DNA from 2 places in the Sulfitobacter sp. M39 genome. Region 1 is predicted to be linked to the other one. Evidence: riboswitches for the same ligand, from Rfam matches in the RefSeq annotation. Region 1 holds a riboswitch; the other holds the start of a gene.
The links. A riboswitch is a leader RNA that binds a small molecule or an ion and turns the genes downstream of it on or off. The one in region 1 is predicted to bind thiamine pyrophosphate.
Positions count from the first base shown of each region.

Region 1 (3,402 bases):
CACATCGGACTTCCCCTCGACAACCGAACGACAGTTTTCACCGTAGCTGGAGGCCGGGACGAATTCGATCTTTTCCTGCGCCTCTTCAGGGGTCAGCCCGATAAAGGCCGGCAGGGCCTGTGTGATCGCCGCGACGATTGCGGGCGAGAACACGCCAGAGGTGACGCGCACGCCGCCTTTGCCAATATCTTCAAGGCTTTGCAGCTCGGAATCCCCGGCTACAACAAAGCCCCAAGGCGTGTCGTTATGGTGCCACAAGATCCGCTGCGGCATAGGTTTCGCAGAGGCATAGCCGCCGACCCCTTCCGCCTGCAACGCCATTTCCGACGCGGAAACCGACGCGATCGCGATGTCTTCGCGGTCGGTCAAACGTTTGTAGCGCATGGGCTCGCTGTCTTCGGGTACGATCCGTACTGTCGTACCGGTTTCCTTTTGCAACGCCGGCCCCCAACCGTTGGTCGAGGCAAAGCTGCCTGTCGACGTGCCCGGTGTGGCAATCACCAACATACGCGGCCATTCATAATCCTGCGCCATCGCGACACCCGAAAGCGCCATTGATACCGCAAAGGACCCGACGGCGGCCTTGGCAAAACGTGTCATATTCTTCATGTGGTCTCTCTCCCTGTTGTACATCTTTGGATTGTTCGGGATCGCAGGATCACTGGCACCGCAATAGCTGCGGTTTCCCATGCGCAGGGCGCAGATGTGATCTTTGCAGATGTCACGCAGCACCTCCCAATGCTTGTCGCGACGCGTCCGGTATGACCCGTAAAACGGGCCAGAAAACGCATCCCCCCGAGTGTCGGCCCCCTCCTCCCGAGGGTATCCGACTCAATCTGTCAATCAGCCTAGGGGCAAGATATTTCGATGCCAATACCGCAGAACAGAACTTGATACCGCAGCCACGCGGGGTCTTTGCGCGATCACCCCTAGTTTGCTGATGCCAAAGGGTTAACACCGCCGAATAATGCCTTTGTGACGTTACGTTGCTTTGGGTTACAAGGCGTCGCTTCGGCTGACAAGTGTCAGGAGAGCTGTCCAAACCGCGCCCCATTTGCCCAAAATTTCGCCACCTTTGGTTGAATATTTTGCGGCTTGCACCGTTTGCCGAACTTGGCTACGCCTAAAGCAACGACGCTGCACACCCCCACGGGGGCGGCAGTTCCAACATCTATCCGTCGGGGTGCCCTAGGGGGCTGAGAGGTGCGTGCACCGACCCGTCGAACCTGATCCGGGCAATACCGGCGTAGGGAACGGGTATCTTTGTGCAACGGCCTTGCGCCTTCGCCACAAAGCTCATTCTTGCGTCTGCTTGCCCACCACCGAAAGGCGAGCCTGTGACCAAGACGACCCCCATTTCCCTGACCATCGCCGGATCCGACAGCGGCGGCGGTGCCGGTATTCAGGCAGATATCAAGGCGATGTCGGCCAATGGCGTCTATGCTGCCAGCGTGATCACTGCCGTGACCGCGCAGAACACGCGCAGCGTCAGCGCGGTACACGAGATCCCCGCCCCCATCGTCGCGGCCCAGATCGATGCGGTGCTGTCCGATCTTTCGGTGCAGTCGATCAAACTGGGCATGTTGTTTTCTCCGCAGATCATTCAGGCGGTGGCCGCTGCGCTGTCCGCGTTTCGGGGGGCCGTCGTGGTCGATCCGGTGATGATCGCAAAATCCGGCGATGCGCTGTTGCAAGAAGACGCCGTCGCAGCGTTGGTCGCGGATATCCTGCCGCGCGCCGACCTGCTGACCCCAAACCTGCCCGAAGCCGCCCGCCTGTTGAACCAGCCCGAGGCTGACAGCGCCGACCAGATGGTCACGCAAGCCCGTGCGCTGCTCAAGATGGGGCCGAAGGCGGTGCTGATGAAGGGCGGCCATAGCGCGGGCAATATCTGTAGCGACGCGCTGGTCACCGCAGAGCGTGTCACATGGCTCAGCGCGCCGCGCATCGACACGCGCAATACACACGGGACGGGATGCACCTACGCCGCGGCCATCGCCGCGGGGCTGGCCCACGGCAAACCCCTTGGCGCGGCGGTGCAGGCCGCCCATGACTATCTGCACCGCGCGATCATCGCCGCGGATCAACTTGAGATCGGCACGGGCCACGGTCCGGTGCATCATTTCCACGCGGTCTGGTCATGACGCAGGTCACCATCATCGGCGCGGGCGTCGCGGGGCTGTGTACCGCGCGTGTCTTGCTGGATCGCGGGATGCGCGTGCATCTGATCGACCGCGCCCGCCAGCCCGGCCCGCAAGGGTGTTCTTGGTGGGCTGGCGGCATGCTCGCCCCGTTTTGCGAAGGTGAAAGCGCCGAGGAACCCGTGATCAGGCTGGGCCAAAGGGCCGCAGATTGGTGGGGCCAGCACACCGCATCGCTGCACCGGCGCGGATCGCTTGTGATCTCTCCGGCGCGGGACAGCAGCGATCTGACCCGCTTTGCGCGCCGCACGACAAGCCACCAAACCCTGACCGGCGCAGGGATCGCGGCGCTTGAACCCGACTTGGGCGACCGCTTTGCCAAAGGGCTTTATTTCCAGACCGAGGCCCACCTGTCGCCCCGCATTGCGTTGGCAGAGCTGTGGCGCGGGCTGGTGGCCGATGGGGCCAGTTTCGAACAAGACGAGGCCGACCCCGACGCGCTGGCGCAAGACGGCGTTGTCGTTGATTGCCGCGGCTATCACGCGCGCGCCGATCTGCCTGATTTGCGCGGGGTGAAGGGGGAAATGGCGCTGCTGTCCTGCCCCGATATCGCGATCACCCGCCCCATCCGCGTGCTGCACCCGCGTGTACCGATCTACCTCGTGCCGCGCGGTGACGGGATCTATATGCTCGGGGCCACGATGGTCGAGGGCCGCGCCGGTGCCCATGCCAGCGTGCGGTCCGTGCTTGAACTGCTGAGCGCGGCCTACGCACTATCCCCCGCCTTTGGCGAGGCCGAGATCCTAGAGATCGGCGTCGACAGCCGCCCCGCCTTCCCCGACAACCTGCCGCGCATCGAACGGCAGGGCAATCTGATCCGCGCCAACGGTCTGTATCGCCACGGTTTCCTGCTCGCCCCCGCGCTGGCGACCATGGTGGCTGACCTGATCCTTGACGCCAAAACACCGGAGATTTTCCATGAAACTACAGCTTAACGGTGCCCCGCTTGACAGCGACGCGCCAACGCTTGCCGCCCTGCTAGAGGCCGAAGGATTTGGCGGCGCGAAAGTCGCTACCGCCGTCAATGGCAGCTTTATCCCCGCCAGCCTGCGGGCCAGCCACACCCTGTCCTCCGGCGACAGCGTCGAAGTGCTCGCCCCCATGCAAGGAGGCTGAGATGCGCCCATTTTACGGAGAAACCCTTGCCAATGGTCTGATGCTTGGCACCGCGCAATACCCCTCGCCCAAGGTGCTGTCAGAC
Region 1 is NZ_WMDZ01000001.1:1,837,066-1,840,467, reverse strand. It holds gene GLP43_RS08940 (TAXI family TRAP transporter solute-binding subunit) at 1-609, opposite strand, end outside; TPP riboswitch at 1,170-1,270, shown strand; gene thiD (bifunctional hydroxymethylpyrimidine kinase/phosphomethylpyrimidine kinase) at 1,338-2,144, shown strand; gene GLP43_RS08930 (FAD-dependent oxidoreductase) at 2,141-3,136, shown strand; gene thiS (sulfur carrier protein ThiS) at 3,120-3,317, shown strand; gene GLP43_RS08920 (thiazole synthase) at 3,319-3,402, shown strand, end outside.

Region 2 (3,402 bases), 1.2 Mb from region 1:
GCTCGGCTTCAGCCCGTCGCGCAGGTCGCCGCGTTGCCACAGCCACAGGATGATCATCGGGAAGGCAAAGAACGACCGGTAGAACACGGCCTGGGCGGCGGGCACGGTGGCCGTCGCGATCTTGATAAGGGCCGCCATGACCGAGAACAGAAAGACCGCCCCCAGCTTAAGGGCGATGGCCCGGCCGGGGCGGTGCTCTGTCGTGGTGCTTTGCATGGCGCATGCTTGCGCCTGCATGTTTCAAGTTGCAAGACCCCGCGTCAACTTGCGCGTCGTATTCCCGCCAACATGCAGAAAATCCGAGCGTTCATTGCAGCTTAGCCGATGATGCCGCGGTTTTCGCCGACCTGACCGCGGTGCAACAGCATATGGTCAAGCAGGACGCAGGCCATCATCGCTTCGCCCACAGGCACGGCACGGATGCCGACGCAGGGGTCGTGGCGGCCTTTGGTGATGATCTGCGTATCTTCGCCGGCCTTGGTGATTGTCTTGCGCGTCGTCAGGATGCTTGATGTCGGCTTGACCGCGAAACGCAGCACGATGTCCTGACCGGTGCTGATGCCGCCCAGAATACCGCCCGCGTGGTTCGACGAATAGACAGGGCCGTCGGGGCCCATGCTGATCTCGTCCGCGTTCAGCTCTCCGGTCAGCATGGCGGCGGACATGCCTTCGCCAATCTCCACGCCTTTGACGGCGTTGATGCTCATCATTGCGGCGGCGAGATCGGTGTCGAGCTTGCCATAGACCGGCGCGCCAAGGCCCGCGGGCACGCCGCGCGCTGTCACCTCGATGATCGCACCGACGGAGGATCCGGATTTGCGCAGCCCGTCCAGATACGCCGCCCAGTCGTCTGCCGCTTTGGCATCGGGCACCCAGAACGGGTTCTGTTCGATCTGGTCCCAATCGAACGCATCTCGGTCGATCTTGTGGGGGCCCATCTGCACCATGTAGCCGGTGATCTGCACATTCGGGGCAATCGCCTTGATCGCTTCGCGCGCAAGGCCACCCGCCGCGACACGCGACGCGGTTTCACGTGCCGAGGACCGCCCACCCCCACGGTAATCGCGGATGCCGTATTTCTGGAAATAGGTGATGTCGGCGTGACCGGGGCGGAACTTGTCCTTGATGTCGCCGTAATCTTTTGACCGCTGGTCGGTGTTCTCGATCATCAGCTGGATCGGCGTGCCGGTGGTGACGCCTTCAAACACACCCGACAGGATCCGCACCTCATCCGCTTCGCGGCGCTGCGTGGTGTATTTGTTCTGGCCAGGTTTGCGCTTGTCCATCCAGTGCTGGATCATCTCTTCGGTGATCGTCACACCGGGGGGGCAGCCGTCCACCGTGGCCCCCAAAGCAGGCCCGTGGCTTTCGCCCCAGGTGGTCACGCGGAAAAGATGGCCAAAGCTGTTGATCGACATGGGCGGTGCTCCTTTGGCGGTGATCCTTAACGGGGGCTGCACCATGCCTCAAGGGGTTTCACCTTGCGCGCGGGCGACAGGCGTTCTACCGATAAGATACCTCGGGGGGCCTGACAGGCTGAGATGTGCGCGCACGGACCCGTTGAACCTGAACCGGTTAACACCGGCGGAGGGAAGGTCTGGATACACCTCCAACGCTTTCTGACGCCGCATTTTGGAGGATGCCATGAAGTATCTTACACTTGCTGCCATCACGCTTGTCGCCACGCAAGCATGGGCCGAGACGCCCGAACTGGTGGTCTATACCTACGACAGCTTTGTCGCCGAATGGGGCCCCGGCCCCGTGATCGAAGCGGCCTTCGAGGCCGAATGCGCTTGCGATCTGAAATTCGTAGGCATGGGTGATGGCGCGGCGCTGCTGGCGCGGCTCAAGCTGGAAGGCGCGCGGTCTGACGCCGATCTGGTGCTGGGGCTTGATACCAGCCTGATCGCGGCGGCCAAGGAAACAGGGTTGTTCGCGACGGCCACAGTTGATGCGGACTACGACCTGCCGGTCACATGGGAAGACGACAGCTTTGCCCCCTATGACTGGGGCTATTTTGCCTTTGTCCATAGCGCCGATCTTACACCGCCTGCGAATTTTCGTGCGCTGGCGGACAGTGACCTCAAGATTGTGATCCAGGACCCGCGGTCCTCTACCCCCGGTCTGGGCCTGCTCATGTGGGTCAAGGACGCTTATGGCGACGAGGCCCCTGCGATCTGGGAAGGTCTGGCGGATAACGTCGTGACCGTGACCAAGGGCTGGTCCGAAGCCTACGGTCTGTTTCTTGAGGGTGAGGCCGACATGGTGCTGAGCTATACCACATCCCCCGCTTACCACCTGATCGCCGAAGAGGACGCGACCAAGGCCGCCGCCGCCTTTGACGAAGGCCACTACATGCAGATCGAAGTGGTCGGCAAACTGGCAGGCAGCGACCAGCCCGAGCTGGCCGATCAGTTCATGCAGTTCATGGTATCGGACGCGGCGCAATCGGTGCTGCCCACGACCAACTGGATGTACCCTGCCGTCACGCCTCAAGGCGGGCTGCCCGAAGGCTTTGAAAAGTTGATCGAACCGGGCAAGGCGCTGCTGATCCCGAGCGATGACGTGCCCGCCCTGCGCGAGGAAGCATTGGCCGAATGGCTCTCCGCGCTGTCGCAATAAGCACGAAAACCGGCATCAGCGCCGCCGTTTTGGTTGCGGCGCTGATCCTTGCTGCGGTGGGGGCGGTACTTTGGCGGGCGGAGTTCGGCAGCGGGCTTGGCCCGGCCGATTGGTCCGCGATCCAGTTTACCGTGCTACAGGCCGCGCTTTCCGCCCTGCTGTCTACCGTGCTGGCAATCCCTGTCGCCCGTGCCTTGGCCCGACGGCGCTTTGTCGGGCGCGGGCTGCTGGTCACGCTGCTAGGAGCACCGTTCATCCTGCCGGTGATTGTCGCCGTGCTGGGGGTGCTTGCGGTCTTTGGCCGCGCGGGCTGGCTCAATGCGGCGCTGGCGCTGGTCGGATTGCCCGGCATCACGATCTACGGGCTGCACGGCGTTGTGCTGGCGCATGTCTTCTTTAACCTCCCGCTGGCCACGCGGCTGCTGTTGCAAGCGTGGCAGACCGTGTCCGCGGAACGGTTCCGGCTGGCCGCACAGCTTGGCCTGACCCCGCGCGCGGTATTTCGCAGCATCGAGCTTCCCCTCCTGCGGCAAATCCTGCCCGGCACAGCGGCGTTGATCTTTGTGATCTGCCTGACCAGCTTTGCCGTGGCGCTAACCTTGGGCGGTGGCCCCCGCGCCACGACAATCGAGCTTGCGATCTATCAGGCGTTCCGTTTCGACTTTGACCTGAACCGTGCAGCGCTGCTGTCGCTGGTGCAGCTTGGGCTTGCGGGCAGCACCGCCGCGCTGGCGCTGTGGATCATCCCCGCGATCAGTCTGGGTGGCGGGCAGGACCGAC
Region 2 is NZ_WMDZ01000001.1:650,874-654,275, reverse strand. It holds gene GLP43_RS03085 (DMT family transporter) at 1-216, opposite strand, end outside; gene aroC (chorismate synthase) at 318-1,418, opposite strand; TPP riboswitch at 1,511-1,610, shown strand; gene thiB (thiamine ABC transporter substrate binding subunit) at 1,645-2,622, shown strand; gene GLP43_RS03070 (thiamine/thiamine pyrophosphate ABC transporter permease ThiP) at 2,598-3,402, shown strand, end outside.
Region 2: it holds a riboswitch for thiamine pyrophosphate, as region 1 does, so the genes downstream of both, thiB (thiamine ABC transporter substrate binding subunit) here and thiD (bifunctional hydroxymethylpyrimidine kinase/phosphomethylpyrimidine kinase) in region 1, are expected to answer to the same signal.